2 regions of the Pseudoduganella sp. R-43 genome follow, and region 2 is predicted to be linked to the other one. Evidence: riboswitches for the same ligand, from Rfam matches in the RefSeq annotation. Region 2 holds a riboswitch; the other holds the start of a gene.
The links. Region 2 has a riboswitch for thiamine pyrophosphate ahead of ACN9M3_RS22000 (TonB-dependent siderophore receptor). Riboswitches for the same ligand answer to the same signal wherever they lie in the genome.
Positions count from the first base shown of each region.

Region 1: another riboswitch for thiamine pyrophosphate. It lies ahead of thiC (phosphomethylpyrimidine synthase ThiC); the one in region 2 lies ahead of ACN9M3_RS22000 (TonB-dependent siderophore receptor).

Region 1 is NZ_CP183988.1:1,450,928-1,466,113, forward strand. Features, by position in the region: gene ACN9M3_RS06790 (SDR family oxidoreductase) at 1-134, opposite strand, end outside; gene ACN9M3_RS06795 (acyl-CoA dehydrogenase family protein) at 146-1,264, opposite strand; gene ACN9M3_RS06800 (acyclic terpene utilization AtuA family protein) at 1,261-3,066, opposite strand; gene ACN9M3_RS06805 (DUF4382 domain-containing protein) at 3,231-4,433, opposite strand; gene ACN9M3_RS06810 (hypothetical protein) at 4,602-5,219, opposite strand; TPP riboswitch at 5,277-5,388, shown strand; gene thiC (phosphomethylpyrimidine synthase ThiC) at 5,466-7,325, shown strand; gene thiS (sulfur carrier protein ThiS) at 7,322-7,525, shown strand; gene ACN9M3_RS06825 (thiazole synthase) at 7,542-8,324, shown strand; gene thiD (bifunctional hydroxymethylpyrimidine kinase/phosphomethylpyrimidine kinase) at 8,321-9,319, shown strand; gene thiE (thiamine phosphate synthase) at 9,329-9,946, shown strand; gene ACN9M3_RS06840 (ANTAR domain-containing response regulator) at 9,964-10,593, shown strand; gene ACN9M3_RS06845 (response regulator) at 10,751-11,143, shown strand; gene ACN9M3_RS06850 (S-(hydroxymethyl)glutathione dehydrogenase/class III alcohol dehydrogenase) at 11,181-12,287, shown strand; gene ACN9M3_RS06855 (M56 family metallopeptidase) at 12,533-14,572, shown strand; gene ACN9M3_RS06860 (aldo/keto reductase) at 14,720-15,186, shown strand, end outside.
Region 2 is NZ_CP183988.1:4,859,241-4,874,426, forward strand. Features, by position in the region: gene ACN9M3_RS21980 (GFA family protein) at 1-361, opposite strand, end outside; gene ACN9M3_RS21985 (immunity 26/phosphotriesterase HocA family protein) at 372-830, opposite strand; gene ACN9M3_RS21990 (ferritin) at 940-1,242, opposite strand; gene ACN9M3_RS21995 (iron-containing alcohol dehydrogenase) at 1,368-2,531, shown strand; TPP riboswitch at 2,539-2,637, shown strand; gene ACN9M3_RS22000 (TonB-dependent siderophore receptor) at 2,711-4,813, shown strand; gene ACN9M3_RS22005 (hypothetical protein) at 4,856-5,371, opposite strand; gene ACN9M3_RS22010 (hypothetical protein) at 5,853-6,557, opposite strand; gene ACN9M3_RS22015 (AAA family ATPase) at 6,561-7,076, opposite strand; gene pnuC (nicotinamide riboside transporter PnuC) at 7,073-7,690, opposite strand; gene ACN9M3_RS22025 (hypothetical protein) at 7,913-8,380, shown strand; gene ACN9M3_RS22030 (S46 family peptidase) at 8,440-10,521, opposite strand; gene ACN9M3_RS22035 (PAS domain-containing protein) at 10,648-12,180, opposite strand; gene ACN9M3_RS22040 (PAS domain-containing protein) at 12,177-13,091, opposite strand; gene ACN9M3_RS22045 (chemotaxis protein CheB) at 13,081-14,085, opposite strand; gene ACN9M3_RS22050 (efflux transporter outer membrane subunit) at 14,148-15,186, opposite strand, start outside.

The DNA of each region.
Region 1 (15,186 bases), 3.4 Mb from region 2:
CGCCCCACCAGCAGCACGCGCGCCCCCAGCGCCGCCAGCTCATGCGACGCACAGCGCCCGATGCCGCTGCCGCCGCCCGTCACGACAATGGTGCGGCCCTCGAACAGGCCGGGTTTGAAGATCGATTGATACATTCAGCTTCCTTTCAGGACCAGCCGAGCTGGCGCGCAGCCAGGTCGTTGAGGATTTCTTCGGCGCCGCCGCCGATCATATACACCTTGGCGTCGCGGTAGACGCGTTCCGACACCGTGCCGCGCATGAAGCCCATGCCGCCCAGGATCTGCACCGCCTCGCCGGAGCAGGCCTGCATGGTTTGCGCCGCGAAGTTCTTCAGCATGCATACCTGCGCCACCGGCTGCTCGCCCCCATCCATGCGCGCCACGATGCTGTCGATGAAGGCGCGCGTGGCTTCGATGCGCGTCGCCATCGCCACCAGCTTGTGGCGCACGGCCTGGTGCTGCACCAGCGTCTTGCCGAAAGTTTTGCGCTGCTGCGCCCACTCCACCGCCTCGTCAAGGCAGGCTTGCGCCAGGAAGCAGGCGTGCATGGCCAGCATCAGGCGCTCGTCGTTGAAATTGCGCATCAGCAGCGCGAAGCCGGCGTTTTCCGCACCCAGCAAGTTGGCGGCCGGCACCCGGCACTGGTCGAAATGCAGTTCTGCGGTATCGGAGCACCACCAGCCCATTTTCTTCAGCGGGGTGCGCGCCAGGCCGGGCGTGTCGCCGGGCACCAGCAGGGCGCTGATGCCAGAGGCGCCAGCACCGCCGGTGCGCACAGCCGCCGTAATCCAGTCCGCGCGCATGCCCGAGGTAATGAAGGTCTTGCTGCCATTGACGATGTAATGGTCGCCATCGCGCACGGCCGTAGTCGCCAGACTGGCCACGTCGGAGCCGCCGCCCGGTTCCGTCACCGCCAGGGCGCTGATCTTCTCGCCGGCGAATATGCCGGGCAGCACACGCGCCCGCAGTGCCGCCGAACCGCCATGCACGATGGGCGGCGCGCCGATGCGGTGGCTGAACAGGGAAGCCAGCAAGCCGCCGCAGCCGGTGCGGCACAGTTCCTCGTTCAGCACCTGCAGCTGGCGATAGCTGGCTGGAATGCCGCCCTCCGGTTCCGGAAAGCCCAGGGCCAGCAGCCCAAGCTCGCCAGCCTGTTTGTACAGTGCGCGAGGGAAGGTGCCTGCCTCCTCCCAGTCGTTGACGTGTGGCCGCAGCTCCTGCTCGACGAAACGTCGCACCGTGGCGCGCAGTGCCTCTTCCATCATGTCCTCCGGCTGGTAAAGTTGGGCGGCACAGCAACCGGCATCGCCAGCAGCCACTGCGCCATGCCTTTGCCGAGCGGGTCATGGCGCAGCGACGCCATCCCGCCGCCGCCCAGAGCCTGTTCGCACACGAAGTTAAGAGCACGAATTCCAGGCAGCTCATAGCGCGTCACCGCACCGCGCACCTTGTCGGCCAGGTACGCCGCCACCGCATCCGGCGTGAGCTGCTCACGGAGCAAAGGCAGGTCGTCCGGATGGCGCGCGATCACGCCGATATTCGAGGTATCCCCCTTATCCCCGCTACGCGCCCAAGCCAGCTCGATCAGCGGCACCACGCGCCACCCCTCTCCAGTTGGGCTCGTGTCACACTTGGGGTGTGACCCCAGGGTGTGACACGAGCTCTGCCGTGCAGGGCCGCTATGCTCGAGGCCGTGTCCCTCTTGGGGACTCGGCGTCCCCGTGATGATCCCAAGGTGTGACACGGGCTGGGCCGTGGTGCCGTCGGGCAGGTGGACGATGGGCTGGAGGCGGGTTTTGGCGAGCAGGAAGGAGAACTGTTTGATGGCGGGGGATACGGCAGGTCGGCCGCCGAAGCCGGTAGTGCCGGGGGCCCAGGAGGTGCCGGCCGGGGCGATCTCGCGCGCGAAGATTTCAAGCGCGGCGCGCTGCGGGTGCGCTACCGCCAACCACATTACTGCCTGGCCGAAGCCTTCCTTCGCGCCCAATACATCGATATGGGTTGCCGAATAGTCGCCCAGGCCGGCGCGCGCGAACATCGCCCGCGTGCGCGCCAGGATCGCTTCGGCGCTGCGGCGCGCCTTGCGCCCCGCTTCGTGGCCGACCACAGTCAGTTGCGCAGCACTGCGGAAGCCGTCGGCATAGGTGGCGCTGACTTTGTAAGTCGGCGTTGGCGCCTGGCCGCGCGCACCTTGCACCAGCACGCGCTGCGGGCCTTCGGCTTGCAGGGTGACGGCGGTGAAGTCGCATACAACGTCGGGCAGCAGGTAGCGCGAGGGATCGCCAATCTCGTACAGCAACTGCTCGGCCGCTACGGCCGGGGTCACCAGGCCGCCGGTGCCTTCCGGCTTGCCCAGCACGAAGCTGCCGTCGGCGCGGCATTCCACTACCGGATAGCCGCTGTTGGCCCAATCGGGCACCTGCTCCCAGTCGGTGAACAGGCCGCCGCTGCCCTGGCAGCCGCATTCGATCAGGTGCCCGGCCAGGCTGCCGGCGGCTAACCGGTCGTAGTCGTCGGGCGCCCAGCCGAATTCGTGCATCAGGGCGCCCAGTGTCACCGCGCTGTCGACGCAGCGGCCGGTGATCACCACGTCGGCGCGTGCATCCAGCGCGGCCTTGATCGGCAGCGCGCCGAGGTAGGCGTTTGCGCTCAGCACCGTGGCCGGCAGCTCGATGCCTTCCGCATGCAGGGCGGGCAGCAGGGCAGATACATCGTCGCCTTCGACCACGGCGATGCGCGGCTCCAGCCCCTGTTCCGCCGCCAGCGCGCGCAGTGCTGCCGCGCAGCCTTGAGGGTTGATGCCGCCGGCGTTGGCGACGATGCGTACGCCGCGCGCCAGGGCGTCGCCCAGCACGTCGCGCATGACGTCGATGAAGTCGGTGGCGTAACCGAGTCCGGGCTGCTTGCGGCGCGCTGCCGCCAGCAGCGACATGGTCAGCTCGGCCAGGTAATCGAAAACCAGGTAATCGAGGTCGCCGCCATCGAGCAGCTGGCGCGGGCCGAGGGCGCTGTCGCCCCAGAAGCCTGCTGCACCGCCGATCCGGACATGGTTCCTGCCTGCGCGCACTGCGGCTCCTTTTATTAAATCAATCGATTGAATAATTCAGGATACCGCGGAAAAGCGTGCCTGTGCAAGCGTGCTGCGTTGCTGCGGCACGACGCATGAAAAAGCCCCGGCTGCCGCCAGTGGCGGGGCCGGGGCTGCAGCGTCAGCGAAGCCGACGCAGGTGCTTAAGGCACCAGGTTGAAGTTCACGTTGACCGCGTTGGCGACGTTGATGTCGACCGAGGCGTTGGACAGCGTGGTGTAGCCGGTGGCGGAGGCATCGACCTTGTACATGCCGGTTGCCGGGATCGTGCCTGCGCTGGAGAAGGCCAGCGGCAGGGTGGCGCTATAGGCGGCGTACTGCGGCGCGGCCAGCGGCAGCTTGGTGATGCTGTAGGCGCCGGTGGTCAGGTCCGCGTTGGCGTAGCGCAGGGTGACGGTCGGGCCGCCGGTAATGGCTTGCTTGGCCGAGACCAGGGCCGATTCGGTGGCGCTGGCCGGGGTCAGCGTCGCGGTGCCGCTGATCGAGCCCATCAGGCTGGTGTTGGCCAGGGTGAAGGGCGCGCCGGTGGTGCTGATCGGAACCATGCCGGTGGTGGAGGTCACCGGCACGCCGCCCACCACGTAGGCCGCGTGGGTGTTGGAGGTGATCACCACGTCGTAGTTACCGAGAGGCAGGCGTGGCAGCACGAATTCACCGGTGGCGCTTGGCACCGTCGCCGCCACCACGGCGCCGTTTTGCTGGGCGCTGACGGTGACGCCGTCGGACAGCGTCGACGTGGCAACGAAGCCGCTGATGCCGTTCAGGGCAGTCGGGATCACTTTAACCACCGGTTTCAGCGCGTACTTGCCATTGCCCTTGGTGACGATGGATTTGCAGGCGTCAAAGTCCATCACCAGGTCGTAACGCTGGCCCGCTTCCACGGTGAAGTCGGCATTCATCTTGATGCCGGACTGGACCGCGCTCGGGGTGTCGAGCGAGATCTCGGTGGTGGTGCCGCTCAGGACCACGGAGTTGGCAGTCGCGTTGCCGGTGTTCGGGTCCAGTACCAGGCGCACCTGGTTGTAGCGGCCTGCTGCCAGCGAGGTCTGGCCCAGTGCATCCAGGGTGCCGTTGGTCAGGTTCAGCAGATTGATTTTCTTGCCGGGCGACAGGGTGATGTCGGTCCAGCCGCTGTCGGTGTCGCTGGCGGTCGCGCTTGTGTTGACGCGAACTTTGTTGACCGTCACGTTGACGGCATCGAAGCCGCAGGCCGGTGCGTCGGTAATCGACACGCCCAGGGTGCCCATGGTCTGGACCGGCGGGGCGTCGCCGCCGCCACCGCCGCCGCAGGCCGCGAGCAAGAGGGATGTCAGTGCGAGTGGAAGCAGGGAGACTTTGGAGTTCATGGTGTTGCCTCTCGAAGTAGTTATTGGTGCTCTTCCATTATCGGAACCGAGAGGAAAAACGCTATGTGCGATTACGCACATAGTAACGAATTGTTACACTTGCAGATGGCAAGTAACTGAGCGGTTCCGCCTTGTGTTGGCGCATGGCAACACAGCCATCCCGCACTCCTATGGGCAGTTGACATTCCACGCGGTGAGCTCCGCGCGCGACGGCCGCACCGTCACGTCTACCTTGCTGCCGATATCGCTTTCGTAAGCAAGCAGGAACATGCCATCGGGACTGCGGCCCAGTGCGCGCAACTGGAAATTGCGCGAGCGCGTTGGTGCGCAACTGGTGTTGCCGGCCATGAGCAGGCGAGCGCGCTGCAGCAGTTCGCCCTGGGCCTGGATCAGGCGCAGCATGTCGATCTCGGCCAGCGGCGCGCGCAGTTCGACCATCGTGGCCGGCGGCGTGCCGCAGCTGGTGGTGTGGTGAATCCAGACATGCTGGCTGCTGTCGGCGCTCCAGCTGTCGTCGGCCTGCTGTGCGTAGCGGGTGCGCGTGACGCGGCACAGCGGCAGCACCAGGCGCACCGGCGGCGCGTCGCTGCTAGCGCTGGCAATCCATTTTCTTCCATCGTGTCCGCGCTCAATGCGCAGCGGCGGAACGGGCGCGCCCGGCGCGGTGCGCTGCATGAACTGTTCGAACGAGCGCTGCTCGGCCAGCGTTGGGGCGCGCGCATCGGCGCCTGGCGCCGCCATGGCGGCCTGCGCAGCCATCGCTGCCAGGAATACTACATATCGCATCCGGTCTCCTTTTAATGCGCACCGATTATAGATATAATCCGCTCGCTGCCGAAAGGTGGCACACGCTAGGGGTCCTGTGCGCGCGGTTCGATACCGGGTGCGCGGGTGAGAAATACCCTCCGAACCTGATCTGGATAATGCCAGCGAAGGGAAGCTTCAGGATACGCAGCGGTTGCGCCTACACGGCGCAACCGCAAGCGCAACCTAACCTCCTTTGCTGGCTCCTGCGCCAACAAAGGAGCCAAAATGAACGCCAATCCAACCTTCCTCGCCGCCCAGGCCGAGGTCGACTCCGCAGCCGTTACCCCGCTGCCGAATTCCCGCAAGATCTATGTTACCGGTAGCCGCCCGGACCTGCGCGTGCCGATGCGCGAAATCAGCCTGTCCGGCGACAACGCACCGGTCACCGTGTACGATTGCTCCGGCCCGTACAGCGATCCGGACGCCGCCATCGACATTCGCAAGGGTTTGGGCACGCCGCGCGCCGCCTGGATCGCCGAGCGCGACGACACCGAATTGCTGGCCGGCCCGACTTCCGATTACGGCCGCCTGCGCCTGGCCGACGAAAAGCTCGACGCGCTGCGCTTCGAGCTGCACCGCCAGCCGCGCCGCGCCCAGGCCGGCCGCAACGTAACGCAGATGCACTACGCGCGCCAGGGCATCGTCACGCCGGAAATGGAATACGTGGCGATCCGCGAAAACCTGCGCCGCAAGGAATACCTGGCCGGCCTGCGTGCCCAGGGCGAGAAGGGCCAGCGCATGGCCGACCTGCTGGGCCGCCAGCACCGTGGCGAATCGTTCGGCGCCGCCATCCCTGAGGAGATCACGCCGGAATTCGTGCGCCAGGAAGTTGCCCGCGGCCGCGCCATCATCCCGGCCAACATCAACCACCCGGAACTGGAGCCGATGATCATCGGCCGCAATTTCCTGGTCAAGATCAACGCCAATATCGGCAACTCCGCCGTGACCTCCTCCATCGGCGAGGAAGTGGAGAAGATGACCTGGGCCATCCGCTGGGGCGGCGACACCGTGATGGACCTGTCCACCGGCAAGCATATCCACGAAACGCGCGAATGGATCGTGCGCAATTCGCCGGTGCCGATCGGCACCGTGCCGATCTACCAGGCGCTGGAAAAGGTGAACGGCAAGGCCGAAGACCTGACCTGGGAAATCTTCCGCGACACCCTGATCGAACAGGCGGAGCAGGGCGTCGACTACTTCACCATCCACGCCGGCGTGCTGCTGCGCTACGTGCCGCTGACGGCCAACCGCATGACCGGCATCGTGTCGCGCGGCGGTTCGATCATGGCCAAGTGGTGCCTGGCGCACCATCAGGAAAACTTCCTGTACACGCACTTCGAAGAGATCTGCGAAATCATGAAGGCCTACGACGTGAGCTTCTCGCTGGGCGACGGCCTGCGTCCCGGCTCGGTGTGGGATGCCAACGATGCGGCGCAACTGGGCGAGCTGAAAACCCTGGGCGAACTGACGCAAATCGCCTGGAAGCACGACGTGCAGGTGATGATCGAAGGCCCTGGCCACGTGCCGATGCAGCTCATCAAGGAGAACATGGACCTGCAACTGGAGCAGTGCAGCGAGGCGCCGTTCTACACCCTGGGCCCGTTGACCACCGATATCGCGCCGGGCTACGACCACATCACCTCCGGCATCGGCGCGGCGCAGATCGGCTGGTACGGCACCGCCATGCTGTGCTACGTGACGCCGAAGGAGCACCTTGGCCTGCCGAACAAGGCCGACGTCAAGGAAGGCATCATCACCTACAAGATCGCGGCTCACGCGGCGGACCTGGCGAAGGGCCATCCGGGCGCGCAGATCCGCGACAACGCGCTGTCGCTGGCGCGCTTTGAATTCCGCTGGGAAGACCAGTTCAACCTGGGCCTGGACCCGGACCGCGCGCGCGAATTCCACGACGAGACCCTGCCGAAGGATTCGGCCAAGGTGGCGCACTTCTGCTCCATGTGCGGCCCGCATTTCTGCTCGATGAAGATCACGCAGGAAGTGCGCGAGTTCGCTGCCAAGGGCATGCAGGAAAAATCGATCGAGTTCGTCAAGGGCGGCGCGAACATCTACCGCGAGCAAGCATGATCGAGATTGAACTGAATGGCGCCGCGCATGCGGTGCCGCCGCAGCAGACGCTGGACCAGCTGATCAATTCGCTCGAGCTGACCGGCCAGGCGCTGGCGCTGGCGGTCAACCGCCAGGTGGTGCCGCGCCAGCGCTGGCCGCAGGTCGCGCTCAACCACAACGATAAAGTAGACATCGTCCGCGCCATCGGCGGGGGCTAAAAAGGGGAGACTGCAAATGCAAGACAAACCATTGGTTATCGCAGGCAAGGAATACAACTCGCGCCTGCTGGTCGGCAGCGGCAAGTACAAGGACCTGCCGCAGACCCGCGAAGCCACGCTGGCTGCGGGCGCGGAAATCATCACGGTGGCGATCCGCCGCGTCAACATCGGCCAGGACCCGCACGCGCCCAGCCTGCTGGACTATGTGCCGCCGCACGAATTCACCATCCTGCCGAATACGGCCGGCTGCTACACGGCGAAAGACGCCGTGTACACGCTGCAGATGGCGCGCGAGCTGCTGAACGGCCACAAGCTGGTCAAGCTGGAAGTGCTGGGCGACGAGAAGACCCTGTTCCCGAACATGCCGGAAACCCTGGTCGCGGCGCGCGAACTGGTGAAGGACGGCTTCGACGTCATGGTCTACTGCAGCGACGACCCGATCCAGGCGCGCATGCTGGAAGACATCGGCTGCTGCGCGGTGATGCCGCTGGCGTCGCTGATCGGCTCCGGCATGGGCATCCTGAATCCGTGGAACCTGTCGCTGATCATCGAACAGTCGAAGGTGCCGGTGCTGGTCGATGCCGGCGTCGGCACCGCCTCCGATGCAGCGATTGCCATGGAGCTCGGTTGCGACGGCGTGCTGATGAACACCGCCATCGCCGCTGCCGGCGACCCGGTACGCATGGCGCGCGCCATGAAGCTGGGCGTGCAGGCCGGCCGTGAAGCCTTCCTGGCAGGCCGCATGCCGCGCCGTTTCGCCGCCTCGCCTTCGTCGCCGACGGCGGGGAGGCTCGCATGAGCGACCGGCCCTGCGTGCTGGTGTTTTCCGGCGCCGATCCTTCGGGCGGCGCCGGCATGGCGGCCGATATCCAGGCCATCACCGCGATGGGGGCGCATGCGCTGCCGGTGCTGACTGCCATCACGGTGCAGGACAATAACCGCGTGCATGCGGTGATGCCGGTGGCTGCGGATGTTGTGCTGCAGCAGGCGCGCGCGCTGCTGGCGCAGGTGCCGGTGGCGGCGGTGAAGATCGGCATTCCGGGCAGCGCGGAAAACGCGCAGGCCATCGCCATGCTGATCGGCGAGCTGCGCGCCACGCATCGCGCGGCAGCCGGCGCGGCGCCGGGCTGGGCGCAGCGGCTGTACAGCGATCCGCCGGTGGTGCTCGATCCCGTGCTGCGCAGCGGTCACGGAGATGCGCTGGGCCGCGACGATGCGGTGCAGGCGCTGGCGCCCTTGCTGCCGCTGGCAACGCTGATCACGCCGAATGGACCGGAGGCGGCAGCCCTGGCTGGCAACGCGGCGCGCTATCGCGCTCCCGTTCGCGTGGGCGCCGCGGCGGAGTCCATGATGGCCTCCATGGCCGCCGCGCCGGTTGCTGGCAGCGCGGAACCGTACGATGAACCCGGCCCGGAGCGTGGCGAAGTGCCCGCCCGCGCGGCGCCTGGCGTGCCGCGGGCATGGCATGGCACTGCCCATGGCAATGCACTGGCCCATGCCCGCGCGCTGCGCGCCCTGGGCTGCACCCACGTGCTGGTGACCGGCGGCCACGACGAAGACAGCGACGTGGTGGTCAACCGCTGGCTCGGGCCGGACCGCCAGCAGAACTGGAGCTGGCCGCGCCTGCCCGGCGGCTTCCACGGCAGCGGATGCACGCTGGCCGCCGCCACGGCAGCCCTGCTGGCGCTGGGCAATACCATGGCACAAGCATTAACCAAGGCGCAAGGCTACACCCAGCGCGCACTGGCCGCCTCATATGCGATCGCACCCGGCCAGCGCATTCCGCAGCGATAAGGAGAAATAATGCAAGGACTTTACCTGGTGACCCCGAATTGGGACGACACCGACAAGCTGCTCGAGGTCACCGAGCAGGCCCTGCGCGCCGGCGTCGCGCTGCTGCAGTACCGCCACAAGGACGCCAGTGCCGCCCTGCGGCGCGAGCAGGGCGGGGCGCTGCGCGAACTGTGCCACAAGTACAGCGTGCCTTTCCTGGTCAACGACCACGTGGCGCTGTGCCGCGAACTGGGCGCCGACGGCGTGCACCTCGGCGGCACTGATGCACCGCTGGCCGAGGTGCGCGCTTCGCTCGGCCCCAACAAGCTGATTGGCGCTTCCTGCTACGGCGAGCTGGCGCGCGCCCAGGCGGCACAGGCGGCCGGCGCCAGCTATGTGGCGTTCGGCGGCTTTTATCCATCGAAGGTGAAGCAGTACGCCGTCACCACCCAGCCTTCCATCCTGCGCCATGCGCGCGAGGTGATCAGCGTGCCGCTGTGCGTCATCGGCGGCATGACGCCGCAGAATGCCGCGCCGCTGGTGGCCGAGGGGGCGCAGCTGGTAGCGGTTATCACCAGCGTCTACCTGGCCGAAGATGTAGCGGCGGCAGTGCGGCAGTTTCAGTCTATAATTTGTCCATTAGCATAACCATAAGGTTGACGCCGATGAACGCCCAGACTCCGCAAAAGCGCCTGATCCTGATCGTCGATGATGACAAGATCCTGACCGAGTTCCTGGGCGAATTGCTAGCCCGCGCCGGCTACGACACCATGCTGGCGCATTCATCGGACCAGGCCTTGTCCCTGATCGCCGAGCGCGAACCCGACCTGGCCCTGCTCGACATCCACATGCCGGGCATGTCGGGCCTGGAGCTGGCCAAGCAGCTGAACCGCAACACCACGGTGCCTTTCATGTTCCTGTCCGGCCGCGGCGACGCCGACGCCGGCAAGCAGGCAGCCGCCTACGGCGCCGTGGGTTTCGTGGTGAAACCTGTCGACGAGCACCACCTGATGCCGGCCTTCGAGGCCGGCCTGGCGCGCGCCGACGAAATCCGCCAGTTGCGGCGCACCGAGATCAACCTCAACGCGGCGCTGGCGGCCGGCCGCGAGACCAGCCTGGCCGTCGGCCTGTTGATGTGCAAGTACCAGACCGACCGCAACACCGCCTTCGAAGTACTGCGCGACCACGCCCGCTCCAGCCGGCGCAAGATCAATGAAGTGGCCGACCAGCTGCTGGCCGCCGAGGAAATGTTGAATGGCTTGCATGCAGCGTTTAACGCACGCCTGAAAAAATAAGACTTTCCGCAGGCCATCTTCTTGCATTAGACTATTGCGGTGGGCCCCGACTCGCCCGCCGCAACACCCTTCAGCGGCCGCCACTCCTTCGCGGCCCGGCAATATCCTTCGGCCCAGCTCCGCCGACCATTCCCCCTGCAGTGCGGAGAACCGCTTCATGAACATGTCCTTTGATTTGCATCCGGCGCCACGGGTGCTGCACGTCGATCACGATGAAGATAGCGCCGTGGTCCTGGCGACCTTGCTGGCGCCCGAAATCCACGTGGTGCATGCCGCCAGCTTCGACCAGGCGCAAAGCCAGTTGCAGCAAGGCGAATTCGCGTTGCTGGTGATCGATCCCGACCTGCCCGACGGCGATGGCCACGCCCTGATCCGCTCCATGCGCCAGGCCGAGCAAGACATTCCGGTGCTGCTGTATTCGGCCAGCCAGCCGATGCTGCACCACCAGGCCCACGCCTTCCTGCCCAAGCCCTGGACTTCGCCGCGCCAGTTGTGGCGCACCGTGTCGCACATGCTGGGGCTGGAGTCCATGCTGGCGGTGAGGAGTTAGGCTATGCTGTCGTCTTTATCACATTCGGAGTACCGGGATGAAGACGAGAGCAGCAGTTGCATGGAAGGCGGGCGCGCCCCTGACCATTGAAGAAGTGGACCTGGACGGGCCACGCGCGGGCGAAGTACTGGTGGAGATCAAGACCACCGGCATTTGCCACACCGACCACTACACGCTGTCCGGCGCCGATCCGGAAGGGCTGTTCCCGGCCATCCTCGGCCATGAAGGCGCAGGCGTGGTGGTCGACGTCGGGCCGGGCGTCACATCGCTCAGGAAGGACGACCACGTCATCCCGCTGTACACGCCGGAATGCCGCCAGTGCAAATTCTGCCTGTCGCGCAAGACCAACCTGTGCCAGGCGATCCGCGCCACCCAGGGCAAGGGCCTGATGCCGGACGGCTCCAGCCGCTTCTCGCTGGACGGCAAGCCGCTGTTCCACTACATGGGCACGTCCACCTTCTCCAACTACATCGTGGTGCCGGAGATTGCGCTGGCCAAGATCCGCCCCGACGCGCCGTTCGACAAGGTGTGCTACATCGGCTGCGGCGTGACCACCGGCGTCGGCGCCGTGCTGTTCACCGCCAAGGTTGAAGCGGGCGCCAACGTCGTGGTGTTCGGCCTGGGCGGCATCGGCCTGAACGTGATCCAGGCGGCGAAGATGGTCGGCGCCGACAAGATCATCGGCATCGACATCAACCCGGCGCGCGAAGCGATGGCGCGCCAGTTCGGCATGACCCACTTCATCAACCCGCGCGACGTGGAGAACGTGGTGGACGCCATTGTGCAGCTGACCGATGGCGGCGCCGACTACAGCTTCGAATGCGTCGGCAATACGCAGCTGATGCGCCAGGCGCTCGAGTGCTGCCACAAAGGCTGGGGCAAGTCGATCGTGATCGGCGTGGCGGCGGCGGGGCAGGAGATCTCCACCCGTCCGTTCCAGCTGGTCACCGGCCGCCATTGGCTGGGCTCTGCTTTCGGCGGAGCGCGCGGCCGCACCGACGTGCCGAAGATCGTCGACTGGTATATGGAAGGCAAGCTCAAGATCGATGAGCTGATCACCCACACCCTGCCGCTCGATCGCATCAACGAAGGCTTTGATCTGATGGAACGCGGCGAATCGATCCGCTCCGTGGTCGTCTACTAAACCTCTACAGTCCGTGGCTTCGGCCGGTTGGGTCAGACCCTCGGGTCTGACCCAGGTTTACCGGTTTTAAGCATCCTGGAACAACAAATCTGCATTCTGTCGCACTTCGCATGCCGCCGTGGCGGCGCGCGGCTACATTGGCTCCAGAGCACTTGCATCCCGATCTAGACAAAAAGTTCTAGACATAAAGTTCTAGATCATTTAATCTAGTTTGCAAGGACACCATCAAACCGGAGCCGCCTGCCATGAGCAACCTGCTGAACGCCGTCATCCCCGCCCTGGGCTGGTCCCTGCTGCACTTCCTGTGGCAAGGCTTGCTGATCGGCTGCGTCGCGGCGCTGCTCCTGCACGCGCTGCGCAACGCCAAGCCGCAGGCCCGTTACCTGGTGGCTTGCATCGCCTTGTTCCTGTGCGCCGCGCTCCCGCTGGCCAACTTCGCCTGGCGCCTGGCCGACGCCGCCGACACCGGCTACGTGCTGCCGGCCCCGCTGGAAGCCGGCGCCATCGCCGCCATTCCCGGCGTCGCCGACGGCCAGGGCGCCGAAACAGCCTTGGTCGACGTCGACGCCATGGCCTCCTGGGAATACCTGCTGCGCCGCCAGATGCCCTGGCTGGTGCTGCTGTGGGCCGCCGGCGCCGCGCTGATGACGCTGCGCCTGTCGCTTGGCCTGCAGTGGGTGCGCACCCGCACCCTGCCCAACCATTACCACGCCGACGCCACCTGGCAGGCGCGCGCCACCGCACTGGCGCAGCGCATGGGCATTCGCCGCCCGGTGCGCCTTGGCGTATCCGACGATGCGCTGGAAGGCCCGATCACAGCCGGCATCCTGCGCCCGATCGTGCTGCTGCCGGCCTCGCTGGTCAGCGGCCTGCCGCCCGATTTGCTGGAAGCCTTGCTGGCTCACGAGCTGGCGCATGTGCGCCGCCACGACTACCTGGTCAACCTGGTCCAGAGCGGCATCGAGATTTTCCTGTTCTACCACCCCAGCGTATGGATGCTGTCGCAATGCATCCGCCGCGAACGTGAACAGATAGCAGACGACTTGGCAGCAAGCACGCTCGGCGAACCGCGGCGCCTGGCACTTGCACTTTCCGAGCTGGATAAATTCCAGTTCACCACCAATCACTTTGCCGTTCCCGCGGCAAACGGAGGAGACCTCATGTCCCGAATCAAACGCCTGATCCGTCCCGATGCACAGCCACTGAGCTGGAAGATGGCGACCCCGCTGTTAGGAATTTTTGCTGCCTGCGCCGCCTTGTATGCCCACGCCATGCCGCAAGCAGTATCGCTCCCCGCCGCCAGCGCTGTTGCGGCACCAGCGCCCGCCGTGGCAATGCACGTCACCGATGCCGACGACCAGCACGACGTCGAGCCCGCGCCGCCAGCTCCGCCAGCACCTCCTGCTGTCGCTGCGCCGCCAGCTCCGCCAGCGCCGATGGCTGCAGTCCTGGTTCCGCCCAAGCCGCCGAAACCGCCAAAGCTGCCGAAAGAGCTGCGGGATATCGAGAGCCACAACTACTTCTCCATCGATGACGGCAGTCGCAGCGCCTACGCCTATGTGCGTGACAACAACCAGAAGCTATCGGTGACCAACTTCCACGGCGCCCCCAGCGACCTGGCTGCGCTGCGCAAGCTGCACCAGGAAACCAAGGGCGAATTCATCTACGTGCGCAAGGATGGCAAGTCCTATGTCATCCAGGACCCGGCCCTGCTGGGCAAGGTGCGTGAGTTGTGGAAGCCAGCCGAAGCACACGGCAAGCTCATGGAAGAGCAGGGCAAGTTGATGGACGTCCAGGGCAAGCAGGTAGAAGCCATGAGCGACAAGATCGCAAAAGAAGCCGAAGCCGCCATGGGCAGCAAAGAGCAGCAAGCGATCGAGCGCGAGCTGGAGCGCCAGATGGAGCTGCCCGCGCGCCAGCAGGAACGCATCGCCCGCGCCATGGAAAAAGCCAGCCGCAAAATGGAAATGGCCGACGACAAGACCCGCGCCCAGCTCGAACGCGACCTGGAAGGCTTGCGCAAGCAGATGGAGCCGCTGTCGGAAGAGATGGCGCGCCGCGGCAGTGAGATCGGCGCCCGCCATGCCGCGCTGGCAGCACGCCAGGCGCCAATGGCCGCCATGCACGCCCGCATCGCCGAAGCGTCCCGGCCCCTGGCCGAAATGGGCCGCAAAATGGGCGAGCTGGGACGCGAACAGGGCCGCCTGTCGCGTGAAGCCGATAAAGCCTCGCGCGCCCTGATCGACGAAGCCATCAGCAACGGCAGCGCCAAGCCCCTTATGTAATAAAAGTCGGGGTCAGGTCTGGCAATCCGCCATCTTTTTCGCATGGCGAAAAAGATGGCGGATTGCCAGACCTGACCCCGACTTTCATTTCCATGGTATTGTTGATTTTGCATTTCCTCATTGTCAACAAATCACCATGGAGAAAGCATGTCCCTCAAACAGTATTACACCCTCGGTAATTCCGGCTTGCGCGTGTCGCGCCTGGCGCTTGGCACCATGACCTTCGGCACCGATTGGGGCTGGGGCGCCGACAAGGCCAGCGCGCGCGAGCAGTTCATGACGTACACCGAGGCCGGCGGCAACCTGGTCGATACGGCCGACCTGTACACCAATGGCGAATCGGAACGCTGGGTTGGTGAATTCGTGCGCGATAGCGGCCTGCGCGACAAGATCGTGCTGGCCACCAAGGCGTCCTACAGCAGCGACCCAGCCAACCCGAACGCGGGCGGCAATGGCCGCAAACATTTGATGCGCGCGCTGGAAGGTTCGCTGCAGCGCCTGGACACCGATTACGTCGACCTGTACCTGGTGCACGCCTGGGACATGGTGACGCAGCCGGAAGAGGTGCTGCGCACGCTGGACGATGCGGTACGCGCTGGCAAGGTGCGCCACAT
Region 2 (15,186 bases):
CGTCGCAGATTGGCTCCCAGTGCAGGCGGTTGTCGGCAAAGGTGTGGTCTTGCGGCGGCAGTGCTTCGGGATCGTCCAGGCTGGAAGTGGTGATGTCCAGTTCGCCGGGCGTGCTGTCATCGGCAAAGGTGAGGTGGGTGCCGCAGACGCCGCAGAATTCGCGCGTCACGCCGGGGCTGGAATGGTAGATGGCGGGCTTGCCGCGCACATAGCGAAACTGGGTGCGCGGTACGCTGAACCAGGCCACGCTGGGCGCGCCGGACAGGCGGCGGCACATCGAACAATGGCACCAGGTGCAATTCAACACCGGCGCGTCTGCCTCGTACTGCACTGCGCCGCAAAAACAGCCGCCCGTGTACATAGGGATCTCCCTACTCCAGCAATTTGGTCATGAGCAGTTCCGCCGAGCCGTAGCCAAACAGCGAATCGCTCTCCAACCCCTCCGTGTCGTATGGCACGGACACTTCGCGCTCCGGCTTGGCCGGATCGTCGCCGTAGGTTGCCTGCCAGGCGCGCTTCAAGGCATCGGCGCGGCGGATGAACATCGGCACCGGCCAGTCGATGCGCTGGAAGCCGATGGTATTGCCGATCACCGGCCAGCGCCCGTTGGCCACCGCGATGTCGCCGGTGCGGATCACCTTCAGCGCATCGTTCGCCTTCAACTGCTGCACGTCCGCCAGGGTCGGCAGCGTCCAGTGGGTCGGCCCGAACAGGTAGGCCAGCATGACCTTTCCTTGCGGTGACAGGCGAGCCACCAGTCCGGTGGCATAGCCGCCATTTCTAAGCGGGATGGCAAACCAGCTGCCCTCCCGGTACGGCTGCAACTTCATCGACTTCCTTTCTCGAAGTCGGGGTCAGGTCTGGCAATCGGACACGGGCTCGACCGTAGGCGTCGCCTACGGTCGAGCCCGTGTCCGATTGCCAGACCTGACCCCGACTTTAATCACCATAGTGGTACTGCGCGGCGATCGGTCCCGCCTTGAACAGCGCTTCCTTCATTTCCTTGTCCATTTTCGGGTCGCGCCGGCGCACCCATTCCAGCAGCATGGCGATCTGCTTGCGCGTGGAATCGCGGTGGCTGGCCATGACCAGCTTCAGCTCGGGGTCGGTGCACGTTTCGATGCGCTGGTTTTGCAAGTCCAGCATCTCGATCTTCTCGCTCAACGACGTTAGCGCCCGGTGCATGTCCAGCACCTGGGCATTCAAATAGTCGCGCGGCTCGACCACGTGTTCCTGTGTCATCTCACTCTCCTTAGGCATGCGGGTACACGCATTGTCAGCCTGCGGCGCGGATTTCTCAAGTGTAGCAAGGCGCTTGGCGGGGTGTCGCACGGATGGGCGAGATTTGCGCGATAATGCCGGGCACTATGCAAAACTTCGAATTCCACAATCCAACCCGCGTGATCTTCGGCGTGGGCCAAATTGCCTCCTTGGCAAAACATATTCCCGCCAATGCACGCGTGCTGATGCTCTACGGTGGCGGCAGCATCAAGTCCAACGGCACGTACGACGAAGTGCGGGCTGCGCTGAGCGAGCATACCGTGCTCGAATTCGCAGGCATTGAGCCGAATCCACGCTACGAAACGCTGATGGAGGCGGTCGAGCTGATCCACCGCGAAAACATCGATTTCCTGCTGGCAGTGGGCGGAGGATCTGTTGTCGACGGTACAAAATTTGTTGCCGCAGCGGCGATGTACGACGGCGACGCGTGGGACATCCTGAAGATCGGCGGCAAGGTCATCAAGGCCGCCCTGCCCTTTGGCGCCGTGCTGACGCTGCCGGCCACCGGTTCGGAAATGAACAGCGCCAGCGTCATCAGCCGCGCCGAAACGCAGGAAAAGCGCGCTTTCATGAGCCCGCATGTTTATCCGCGCTTCTCGGTGCTGGACCCGGCCAAGACGCTGACCCTGCCGCTGCGCCAGGTCGGCAACGGCGTGGTCGATGCTTTCGTCCACACCACCGAACAATACCTGACCTATCCGGCCAATGCGCCGGTACAGGACCGCTTTGCCGAAGGCTTGCTGCAAACGCTGCTGGAACTGGGCCCGCAAGTGCTGGCGCGCCCGGACGACGTGGAAGTGCGCGCCAACATCATGTGGACCGCCACCATGGCGCTGAATGGCCTGATCGGCGTCGGCGTGCCGCAGGACTGGGCAACCCACGGCATCGGCCACGAACTGACCGCGCTGTTTGGACTGGACCATGCGCAGACGCTGGCGATTGTCCTGCCGGGCATCCTGCAGATTCGCCGCGAAGCCAAGCGCGGCAAGCTGCTGCAGTATGCCGAACGTGTCTGGGGCCTGCATGCCGGCAAGGGCACCGACGATGAGCGCATCGACGCGGCCATCGGCAACACGCGCGCCTTCTTCGAGCAGATGGGCGTGCCGACCCGATTGTCCGGCTACGGCCTGGGCGCGGAAGCGATCGACGCCACCGTCGCTGCCATGGAAGCTGCCGGCCTGACGGGCCTGGGCGAACGCCGCGATATCACGCCTGCCGACGTGCGCAAGGCGCTGCAACTGAGCCTGTAGTACAATACCGCCTCGCTAGGGGTCCTCGCGCATGTGCGCGGGGTGAGAAATACCCTCCGAACCTGATCTGGATAATGCCAGCGAAGGAAAGCGTAGACGGTTGAAGGCCCGCAGTCTCGGACCCTGCTCTCACCCCTCGTGCTCTCCTGCTGGCGCATAACATACAGCAAGAGCACATCATGAACAGCACCCGCATCAATAGCAAAATCAGCCTGGCCGCACTGGCCATCGCTTCCGCCTTCGCACCTGCCGCCCATGCGCAGGACCAGAAAATGACTGAAGTGGTCATCACCGCCAACCGCGTGGCCGCCGAGCGCGCGTCCGTGGCCGGCTTCAGCGACCAGCCCTTGCTGCAGACGCCTGCTTCCGTCACCGTACTGACTCGCGAACAGATTCAAGACCTGAACATCGGCACTACCACTGACGCCGTCAAGTACGACGCGAGCATCGGTGACGCGTACAACGCCGTTGGCTATGCCGAGCAGTTCTCGATTCGCGGCTTCAAGCTGAATAACGCCAACTCCTACCGCAAGGATGGCCATCCGATTTCCGGCGATACCCAGATCCCGCTGGAGAACAAGGAAAGCATCGAAGTGCTGCGCGGGCTGGCCGGCCTTCAGCAAGGCGTCGCGGCGCCAGGCGGCGTAGTGAACTACGTGACCAAGCGTCCAACCGAGAACAACCTGCGTTCCGTGCAGTTCAAAGTGAGCGAGCGTGGCTCCGTGCTGGGCACGGTGGACCTGGGCGGCCGGTTCGAAGATAGCCGCTTCGGCTACCGTTTCAATGCTGCGGGTGAACGCATGCGCTCCATCATCAAGGGCGCGGACGGCCATCGCAGCTTCGTATCCGGCGCTTTCGATTTCCGCATCAGCCCTCAGGCGTTGCTGCAAATCGATGCCGATTACCAGAAGAAGTCGCAGAAGTCGGCGCCAGGCTTCCAACTGATCGGCGGTACCAATCTGCCGGTGGTCGATGCTGACACGTTCCTGAATGACCAGGCTTGGGCCAAGCCGGTGGAGACTGAATCCAGCAATATCGGCGTCAACTTCCAGTACCAGCTGTCGCCTGAGTGGAAAGCCACCCTGAGCGCCAACCAGCACCGCTTCAAGCGCGACGACTACACGGCCTTCCCATACGGCTGTGAGAACGAGTTGTTGTGGCCAGGCTATTGCACCAATGGCGACTACGATGTTTACGATTACCGCAGCCTTGGTGAAAAGAAGAAGCCGCTGTCTGCCAAGGCGCTGTTGAATGGCCGCTCCGCGACCGGTTCGATTCGCCATGAACTGACTGCCGGCCTGTCCTTCTTCAGCAACCACGAGAGCTGGGGCGATTACGTATACGAGAAAGCAGGCGTCAGCAATATCTATCACCCAGTTGCAGTGCCAATGACCGACAAGCAGGTTGGCCCGGTTTCCGAGCGCCGCAATGATCATGAGCGTTCCGCCTTTGTGCAGGATGTCATCGGCCTGACCGATCAGCTGGCGCTGCATGCCGGCGTGCGTTACGCTTCCCTGCGCCGCAATGAGGTTGACGTGGTCCCGGTTCGCGAGAATTTCTGGCTGCCGAATGTGTCGCTGGTATTCAGCCCGACCGCCAAGCTGTCCTACTATGCGAACTACGCCCAAGGCCTGCAGTACGGTGGCGTAGCCCCACTCGGCACTTCCAACTATCCGCACGCCTTGGCGCCGGGCAAGTCCAAGCAGGTGGAACTGGGCGCGAAGGCTGAAATCAACGGCATCTCCCTGTCGACCGCGCTGTATCAGATCGATCAGGGCCTGGAGTTTACCGACCCGGTTTCCAACGCATTCGTGCGCAGCGGCCAGGAACGTCATCGCGGCCTGGAATTTACTGCGCAAGGCAAGGTGACTCGTGACCTGCTGCTGGGTGCTTCGATGGCGGCCATCCGCGCGAAGCAGGAAGGCACCGGCCTGGCCGAACTCGATGGCAAGCGCGTGACCAACGTGCCGAACTTCAAGTCCACTGTGTGGGCTGATTACGCTGTGGCCGAAGTGCCTGGCCTGAAGCTGAATGCAAACTGGAGGTTCTCTGGCCGTAAGGCATTCGACCAGGAGAACAAGACCATGGTGCCTTCCTACCACGTGGTCGACCTGGGCGGCTCTTACGCTACCCGCGTGAGCGGTTCGACGGTGATCCTGCGCGCGCAGGTGAAGAACGCGTTCGACAAGTTCTACTGGCGTGATGTGACGCCGGAACTGGGCGGCTATCTGTTCCCAGGTTCGCCGCGCACCTTCCAGCTGTCGGCGCAGGTGGACTTCTAAATTTGCAATGCGGAGCCGGGCCCAAGGCGGCTCGCGCTCCGCTTAACCTAACGGAAGAACTGCGGAGTCGGACAGATATGCATCGATTTCTTCTTGCGAAGTGTCGACATTGCTGATCATCTCAAGGAGGTGCGCGAGGTTCGGGAACTCAAGGCGCGCAGCGAAGTGTTTGGCCTCGAGAACTTCAGTTTCCTCCCCACCGTACTCCCAGACGTGAAGATTTATCATTTCGAAGAGTGCACGATAAATGGACGAACCGTACGAGGTGACTTCGCTTGGACGCTCCAAATAAAACGAGATGTACTCAGGTTCATTCAGTGCAATATCAACTGCGAAAACCAGCTCCCCGTGCTCCCATAACGGCAAAAGCGTTCTGTGTGCCAAGTCCTCCCAATTTCCTGGGTAATCTGGGGCTCCTTGCGAATAGAAGTAGTAGGGGCAATTAAACAGGTCTCGCATGCCCGCAGGGGCGTCGAGCGCGCCAAGGAAATCCTTTACGGTAAGTGGGAGATTCAAGTGATGAATTGCCTCAATACGGCGGCTTTCTGATACGCTCATGCTAGGGTCCAATTTGTTTTGAAAGGCCGACTACTGCCAACCATTCGGGAAGCGCGAAATGTGGCGGAGACAAAGCCTGGAAGTCCTAAGATTGAATTGCGTGGCCCCATCGGTCTGCCCTTACCTCTTCATTCAAACAGCTTCAGGCCTCGATCAAGACCATCGCATCGATCGCCCTTACCTAATGCAACAAGCCTAACGCCCTGCACCTCAAAGGTCTCGATCATTCTCCGAAGCTCATTGGCGTTCGATGGCTGCTTGCTCACATAACAATGCCCATCGGACGCGTACGAGAATATATCAGGGTCCACGGTAAAAGGCTTTCCACACGCAGTGCAGCAACCCGCCTCCACATAAAAGTCGCCGCTCACGTTGTCGGCGAACGGGGCGCGCCCGCCCCCTTCACTTTCGGCGCAGGAACTCCATAGCGCGTTCCGAAAAGGATGAGTGCCCCCTGGCGGCAATCTGCGATGGGCGCAGTTCAGAACAGGTACTGCGCACGCATCGAGAAGGAATTGGCTGCGCGTCCTGAGTTTTTGCCAAACAGGTAGGCCGCTTCGTATTTGAGGCGGCCCGCTTCGCCGAAGAATGCCGGGCCGGCGCGGTGCGATTGTTTTTTCGACGGCAGCCAGTTGTTCCACTTTCCTACTTCGCCAAAACCTTGCAGGCCGGGAGAGAACCAGCGCTTCCAGCGTTGTTTCACCTGCCACTGGTAGGCCAGTTCGGTTTCGTTCTGCTTCCCGTTGTCCATCTCACGCTGGAAGAACACGTTGAAGTTCAACTGGGTGCGCCAGATCTGCGTTTGCAGGACTGGTCCGAATTCCACGTAGTAGCCGTTATCGCTCCGCCGGGCACGCTCCACCAGCGTGTGCAACGCGACATCGACGTCGTACTGGCCCTGGGTCAGCAGGAAGTCGTTTTGCCATTCGACGCCGGTGTTGCGGGTTTGCCGCCCGTTGCGTTGAAACCATTGCGTGGTGAGTTCGGTGTACCAGCGCGACGTTACGCCATAGCCGATACCGATCTCCGGGCTGGCTGTGTTGCGCGAATTCTTGTAGTGGGCGTTCCAGTATTTGTAGTCGATTGAAGCCTGGCCTTCTACGTCGTAAACGGTGACCATGTAATAACCGGTCTCGCCAAACGCCGCCAAGGGGAACATGGCGGCCAACGCGAGCAGTTTTTTCATGCTTCAATCCCCCAGGAGTTGAGCTACTTGCTTCAGGCGTTCATCGAGGTTGCCCGAGATGCGCGTGTACGGTACACCGCGCCGGGCCAATTCATCGAGCAGGATCGCATCAATAATACCGCTGACATCCTGCTCCTCATGATGAAGTCCGTCAGGTATCCAGGCAAATTCGGGTTTGCAGACAAGGGTTATGTCGTATTGGCGCGACGATGCGAGACTTGCGAGCTGCTCGTCGATGCCGCCGAAGTAATGGATGCTGTAGACCGCCGTCATCAGCGGCGTGGTGTCGCAAAAGAGGAAGCGGCCGCTCTGTGCAGCCAAGGCATCTTCCCGCGCCACCTGGGTGGTGGCAATGTGGAACTGGTCGGTCGATACGGGAACGCATTGGCGCGCGTCGCAGAATTCGCGCAGGTATTCGGGCACCCAGACCGCGCCGTAGCGCTCTGCCAGCGCTTGCGCCAGGGTGGTCTTGCCGGAGGATGCAGCGCCGATGATGGCGACGCGGTATGGCTGCTTCATTTCCAGACGACTGCTTCTTCCGGTTCGTCCCTGCTGCTGTCCTGCCAGGCCAGCAGGCCGGCAATCGCCATCGCCACGAACATGCCGTACAGGACGGCCGTCAACATCAGGCCTTTGTGGATGTACAGCGCGACGTACAGCACGTCGACGATGATCCAGACGTGCCAGTTTTCGATCTTCTTGCGCGACAGGAGGGCTTGGCCGACCAGGCTGCCGGCGGTCAGGAATGCGTCGGCGTTAGGGACGTCGGTATCTGTATAGCGGCGCAGGAACCAGGCCAGTATGCCAAAGCCCACCAGCCAGGCCACGCCGCACACTACTCGGCCGCGCGCGTTCAGTGTCGACACGCCCAGCTGGTTTCCATGGTTCCCGTGCAGCCATTGGTACCAACCCCAGATCGAAACCGTGATGAACACGCCCTGCAGCGCCATGTCGCCATACAGCTTGGCGCCGAAAAACACCGCGCCGTACAGGGCCGATGACAGGATGGCAAACAACCAGGCCCAGTGGTTCTGGCGGATATTCAGCCACACGGTCAGCACGGACAGCACGAACGACACCAGCTCCAATGGCGTGGTGGTGGCGAGGCCGAACAGGGAAATGGTTTCGTTCATGGGTCTGCGTTTGGGTGACCCGGGATTATGCCATGAGCAGGAGCCCTAGCCAAACCAAGAAGTTGCAATTTCAGAATCACCTTCAGGCAGCAGTAGTAAGGCGGTCGCGATTTAGAGGGAAACTCTTATTCACTCTTATCCACACTTAGAACCTCTTATTTGAACTTTTTTTCTCTTAAATTGGTCAAAGTCTGCATGCTTTTTTGAAAGAAGGAGGATGCCATGACCAAAGTGCTCTTCAGCTTGCCGGCCTCACTAGAGACATACCAAGGCCTCGGAAATTTTATGTACACGCACGGCCTGAAACAGGAAATGTTCGAGATCGTCGACGAGGCGATCAACGCCTGGATGGAAGGATTCGTGACGGCGCAGTCTAGGCGCTCCGCATCGACACTCGATGGTTATCAATGGAAGAACGTATTCCTTCCCGACGGGACAACATTACGAAACGTCTACAAGCGCACAAGCGATCTCGCACATGTCGAAGGACGTGAATTGCTCTTTGAGGGCAAATGCGTTTCGCCGGCTCAGTTTGTCAATCGAGTCGGCGGCGCATTTCGCAACGCGTGGGCAACGATATGGATTCGTTTTCCGAATGAAGGGGAATGGAAACAGGCAATGAGCCTGCGCAAGAAAACTCCTCGATTTAAGAGAAAACAAGGTCGAACAAGAGGAAATAAGAGCGCCTAAGAGCGTTTAAGAGTTTTACCCTAAATCGAAAAGGGGCTCATTGCGAGCCCCTTTCTTGGTTACTTCTGCGGATACTTGATCGTCATTTCCTTCAGCAGGTTGTCCGCATGGTCAACCTCCTTCATGACCCACAGCATGTAGCGCACGTCCAGGTGGATGGCGCGCGTGATGTCGCGGTCGAAGTACCAGTCCTTGGTGATGGACTCGTAAGTGGAGTCGAAGTTCAGGCCAATCAGTTCGCCGCGCTTGTTCATGACGGCAGAACCGGAGTTGCCGCCGGTCGTGTCAGCCGAGGACAGGAAGTCGACCGGTACGGTACCCAGTACCGGGTCCTTGAACTGGCCATAGCGCTTGGCCTTGACCGCATCGATCAGCGCCTGCGGCGCGTCGAACGGCTCCTTGCCGGTGTGCTTCTCAAGGATGCCTTCCACCGTAGTGAACGGCCCCTTGGTAATGCCGTCGCGCCCTGGGTAGGCCGACACGGTGCCATAGGTCACGCGCAAGGTGGAGTTGGCGTCAGGGTAGACTGGCTTGCCCTGCGATTTCTTCCACGCGATCACCGCGCCCATGTACTGCGGGATGATCTTCTCCAGGTTGCCGTCGACTTCCTTGCGGCGCTCTTCCAGCACCATGGCCGCGCCGTGCATGCGCACGGCCAGCTTGATGAAGGGGTCGGCGGACTGCTCGAATTCGGCCGGCGCCTTGTCCATCCAGGCCAGGCGGGTTGCGGTATCGGCCAGGCCTGACTTCTGGTACATGGCAGGCACGTCGGCGATGGCCGGGGTCAGGTTATCTAGCCACTGCGGATGCGCCTTGGGCGGCAGCTTGGCGTAGCGCTGCAGGCCGGCCACGTAGCGGGCCTGGTCGACCGATGCCACCAGCGACTGCTCCAGGCGGCTCAGGCGCGCCTTGATGTTGGCCAGGTCGCGTTCCTGGAAGCCCGATTCGCGGTCGGCGTCCGGCTTCTGCTTTTCCAGCGCCAGGCGATACAGGGTGCGCGCGGATTTCAGCAGGTCGCTGTAGGTCGCCACGCCGTAGGCGAATTCGTCGTCGCTCAGTTCCATGTCTGCGGCGATGGCGGCATCCAGTTCGGCCAGCATGGCCTGCGAAGATTTCGGCTGCTTGCCGTACCAGGCGCGGAATTCGGCGTCCTGCATGTCCTTGATGGCAGCGATGTCCTTGCGGGCGAAGCCGTCCAGCAGGCCCTGGGTCTTCTTCATGCGATTGTTGATCGACTTGACCACGCTGGCATAGCGCACCACGTCGTTTTCCTTGCCCTTGGTGGCGGCTGCGATGGCGTCCAGGTCGGCCTGGTAGTCGGCCACCATGGCCGGGTAGCTCAGGTCGCGCGCATAGCGGATCTCGACCGGCAGCTTGTAGCGGCTGGTGCGGCCTGGATAGCCGGCCAGCAGGATAGGATCGCCGTTCTTCAGGCCTTCGGCGGACACCACCAGGAAGTCCTTCGATTTGTAAGGCACGTTGTCCGGCGACGGGTCGGCCGGCTTGCCGTCCTTGCCCACGTAAGCGCGCAGGAAGGAGTAATCGCCGGTGTGGCGCGGCCATTCGTAATTGTCGATGTCGCCGCCGTAATTGCCGATGGATTCAGGCGGCGCGTAGACCAGGCGCACGTCCTTGATCATCATCTGGCGGATGCGGTAGTACTCGGCGCCGCGGTGGAAGGCCGGCACGGAGCAGCGGTAGTTCTTGTCGGTCTCGCACTCGGCGATCAGCGCCTTGATGCGCTTTTTTACTTCGGCGTTGCGATCCTTGCCGGCCAGCTTGTCCAGGCCATCGTTGACGCGCGCGGTCACGTTGTCCACCTTGTCGGTCACGTAGACGCGCGTGGTCGGGCCGCCCGGCAGCTCTTCGGCGCGGGTCTTGGCCAGGAAGCCATTGGCGATATAGTTCTTTTCAGCGGTTGAATTGCGCTGGATGGCGCCGTAAGCGCAGTGGTGGTTGGTGACCACCAGGCCGTCAGGGGATACGAACGACGCGGAGCAGCCGTCCAGCGACACGATGGCGCTCATCGGATGCCTGGACAGGTCGGCCAGGCGTTCGGCCGGGATGGTGATGCCGATGCGTTTCAGTTCCGCCTTCAGTTGTGGCAGTTGGTGCGGCTGCCATTGGCCTTCGTCGGCCATGGCGGGAGCGAATGCTGCTAGCAATGCTGCCGAAAGTGCGAGTTTTTTAGTCAAGTCAGTCCCCTGAACGTATAAAAGCACCGGCAGTATATGCGTTCCCGGCGTGCAGGGCTATTGACTTTTTGCTTACAAAGGGAGGCGAACCGTCACGCAGCATCCCGCGCCGGCTTCGTATTCATTCAGGGTAAAGCTGCCATGCAGGGCGTCGGCGCGCTCCTGCATGCCGATCAGGCCAAAGGACCCGGGCCGCTCGCGGCAGGACGGCGCGATGCCGATGCCATTGTCTTCCACTTCCAGCAGCACCACGCCCTCTTCTACCCAGAGGCGCACGGTGGCCACGCTGGCGCGCGAGTGACGCAGCACGTTGACCAGCGATTCCTGTACGATGCGGAACAGCACCAGGCCGGTTTCGCCGCCAATGGCCGCCAGTTGCGCCTCTCCGGGCAGCTCCAGTTCGTAATGCAGGTTGCTGCGATGGCGAAAATCGTTGACCAGCCATTCGAGCGCCGCCGCCAGCCCCAGGTCCAGCACCGAAGGACGCAACTCATTCATGATGCCGCGCACGCTGCGCAGGGTCGCGTCGACATTGTCCAGCGCCGAGGCGACCCGACGCGCAAAGCGCGTCTGGCGCCCGCCCATGCGTTCATTCAGCTGCGCGATGTCCAGCTTCAGCGCCAGCAGGTTCTGTCCCAATTCATCGTGGATTTCGCGCGCGATGCGCTTGCGTTCTTCTTCCTTGACCGCCGCCATATGGGCCGACAACTGGCGCAACTGGCCGTTGGCATGCAGCAGTTCGGCGGTGCGCTGCACCACCCGGGTTTCCAGGTTGCGGTGCAGGTCCTGCAGCGCCGATTCGGCCTGCTTGCGGCGGCTGATATCGGACAGCACCGCCACCACGCCGGCCACGCCGCCATCCGGCCCGGCCAGGGCGCGCAGCGACAGGGTCGCATGGTAGTCGCCGCCGTCCGGGCGACGCCCCGTCAGTTCACCTTGCCACCGGCGGCCGTCAAAAGCTGTCAGCACGGCGTCGGGGCCGCACAGCGTGGCCAGATCGCGGCCGATCGCGACCTCATCGGTGAGCCCGCTAATCGCGGAAAATGCAGGATTTACGGTCACGATTACGCCATCCGCATCGGCAAGCGCCACCCCCTCGCCGAGATTGTCCAGCACCGCAAAGGCGCGGCGCAGGGCCGCATCGTTCTGTTCGCGCGAACGCGCCAGGCCGATCACCATGCGGATCGCCTCGCCCGCGCCATCGAGGTTGGCCTCGATGCGTACCTGCCCACCGCCAATGCCTTCAAACAGTTGCGCCTCCATGGACGCACTGGCGCCGTCGGCGCGCAAGCCGGCCAGCAGCTGGCGCAAGCCGGGCTGGTAGTGCGGCGCCAGGAAGCGTTCCACCGGCTGTCCAGGCAAGTCCTGCAGCGGCATGGCAAACAGCACTTCGGCCGCGCGGTTGGCGCCGGCGATCATGCCGTCGCGCGCCAGCGCCAGGTAACAGACTGGCGCTTGGTCGAACAAGCCAGCGTAGCGCAGCAGGCCCTGCTCCACCTCGCGTTTCTGACGCTCGAGCTCCGCCAGGGCGGCACTCTGGACTTCCAGTTCCAGCTGGCTGACTTGCAGCTCATGCCATTGGCGCAGGGCGTCGGTGCGGCTCATTTGGTGCTACCTCCTTCAGGCGTTAAACGCGCTTCCAGCAGTTTCAGTTCGGTGACGTTGACGAAGGTTAGCACCAATCCGTCGATCACGTTGTTCACTGTACGGTACGGCATGATGCGCACCATGAACCAGCGTCCGTCGCGGGTCGGGATCTGGCGCTCGCAGAACACCAGGGAGCGCAGCACTTCGGCCGCATCGTCTCCCATGTCAGGGTAGACCAGGTCGTTGGCGATGTCGCTCAGCGGGCGATTCAGGTCGGTGGCGATCAGCTTGTACAGCCGGGTGGCCTGGTTGGTGTAGCGCCGGATATTCATCTGGCTGTCCAGGAAGATCACGGCGATATCGGTACTGTGCAACAGGTTCTTCATGTCGCTGTTGACCAGCGACAGGTCGTCCACCTTGGACTGCAATTCGGCGTTGACGGGGTACAGCTCCTCGTTCAGCGACTGCATTTCTTCCTTCGAGGTGGTGAGTTCCTCGTTGGTCGACTGTAGCTCCTCGTTGGTCGACTGCAGTTCCTCGCGCACGGCCTGCAATTCCAGGCGCGCCATGGTCAGTTGCTGCTCCAGCTCCTGCGGGCGCGGATCGGCGCCGCGGCTGCCGCTCCTGCGGGCCGGCATCGGCGCTGCATTGAAAGTCACCAGCAGGTTGTGGCCGGACTGGCCGTCTTCGCGCACCACTTCGGCCGTCATGTCGACCAGCAGCGAGGACACGCCATCCTTGAACAACAGCTCGCGCACCGATTCCGTGCTTTCGCTGCGGTTGGCGCGTTCGATCAGGTCCGCCAGCTCGTAGCGCAGGCCGTCACGCGCCATGGCGTGGATATTCCAGTTGGCGCGGCCGGAAGCAGGCTCCAGGTAAGTGCCGGTACGGCCGTGGATGTAAAGGATGTCGCCATCGCTATTGATCATGACTGCCGCCGGCGTATGCGTTTTGTGCAGCAGGTGTTCTACTTGTGTCTGGATATTGCCATTCATGGTCATGGTCGTAACTTCGATGGAACTTGGTTGCGCGGTCTTTGCTATCTTGGTGGGAAAGTAATTCGCCACGCGCTGCGTGCTGGCATCGAGCCGGCGGTAAATGCGTCCGCAGCCCGGAACCGGGGTAAACAACTCGTTGTAGCTGCCGGGCGTCAAGCTGGTGCAGCTTCATGCGGCGCTCGATGCGGCGCAGCACGGTGCTCATCTTGTACTCGGTGAAGTTGTTGCCCGTATGCCGCTGCAATAGCGACATCAGCTCGCGCAAGGCCTGGCGCCGCGCACGCGCCGCACCGTGGGCGCCGCCGTGCGGCACCGAGCGCACCTGGCACAGCCACATCGGCATGGCGCCGGGCGGCGCGACAAAATCGGCCACGCCGGCGGTAATGGCGCTGCGCGGCATCGAGTCGAACTTGGCGGAATTGGGCTCCTGCGCCAGCGTCACCCCGCCGGCTTCCTGGATCGCGCGCAAGCCGGCCGTGCCGTCGGTACCCATGCCGGAGAACACCACGCCGGCGGCGGCCTGCCCTTTTTCGGCAGCCAGTGCACGGAAGAAGGAATCGATCGGGTAGCGCGCGTGGGCTTCGGCCGTTTCCACCGGCATCAGCTTTTCGCTGGAAAAGGCCAGCTCGTGGTTGGGCGGGGCCACATAGACATGGTCTGGCCGGACTTCGATCGATTCGGCGATCTCGCATACTTCCATGCTGGTGATACGGCGCAGCAGCTCCGGCAACAGGCCGCGGCGCGACGGATCCTGGTGCTGCAGGACGATGAACGCCATGCCGGTACGCGTGGGCATGGAGGCAAGGAACTCGGAAATCGCATCCAGTCCGCCGGCAGAAGCGCCCATGCCGACGATCTGCACCGCCTGTCGGTGCCGTAGCGTTTCGCTGGAGTCCGGATCGGATGAAACCAAGGGGTTAGTCATTCCACCATGATGCCAGTGCGGCAAGGAAATGGCAAACCGCCAGTTACACCCGGCAGCGAGGTTTACCGGGCGTGCCAGCCGCCTCCCAGCGCCTGCACCAGGGCCACTGCGGTTGACTGCCGGTCGGCCTGCGCCTGTAACAGGGCGCGCCGTGCATTGAGTGCCGTGACCTGGGCCGTGACCACTTCCGTGTAGCCGACCTGGCCGGCGCGGTAGCGATTCAGCATCTGCTGCTCGACCTGGCTGGCCGCGGCGGCCGACGTCTCGCGCAAGGACTGTTGTTGCGCCAACACACGGCTGGCCGCCAACTGGTCTTCCACGTCGGCCAGCGCGTTCAGGACGGATTGGCGATAAGCCGCCACCGCCACGTCGCGGGCGGCGTTGGCCTGGTCGACGCGGGCGCCGATGGCGCCGGCATTGAACACCGCCTGCGCCGCCGACAGGCCGAGCGACCACAGGGTGTTGGAGGCGCTGAACAAGCCGCCCAGCTGGCTGCCCGCCACGCCGTAGCTGCCGCCCAGGCTCAGGCTCGGGAAATAGGCGCTGCGGGCGATGCCGATCTGCGCGTTGGCCGCCGCGACCCGGCGTTCGGCGGCGGCGATGTCGGGCCGCCGCTCCAGCAGCGTGGACGGCAGGCCGGCCGGGACCAGCGGTACCTGCAGCGTCCAGGGCGCCGGCGCCAGCGTGAAGTCGGCCGGCGCCTTGCCAAGCAGGATGGCGATCGCGTGTTCGAGCTGGGCGCGCTGGCGCTGTACGGCCAGGCGGTCGGCGCTGGCGTTGGCCAGCTGGGTCTGTGCCTGCAGCAGGTCCGAACTGGGCGCCACGCCGGCGTTGACCCGGTTCTGGGTGATCTGCAGCACGCGCTGGTAGCCCTCCACTGTTTCGCCCAGCAGCGCCAGTTGGGCATCCGCCAGACGCAGGCCGATGTAGTTGACGGCCAGCTCGCCCTGTGCCGCCAGGCGCGCGGCCGCCAGGTCAGCTTCGCTGGCCTGGGCGCTGGCCTGGGCGCCGCTGACGCCGGCGCGCAGCCTGCCCCATACGTCCGGCTCCCAGCTGGCGCCGATGTTGACGCGGTACTGGTTGCCGGTACGCGTGTCCCCG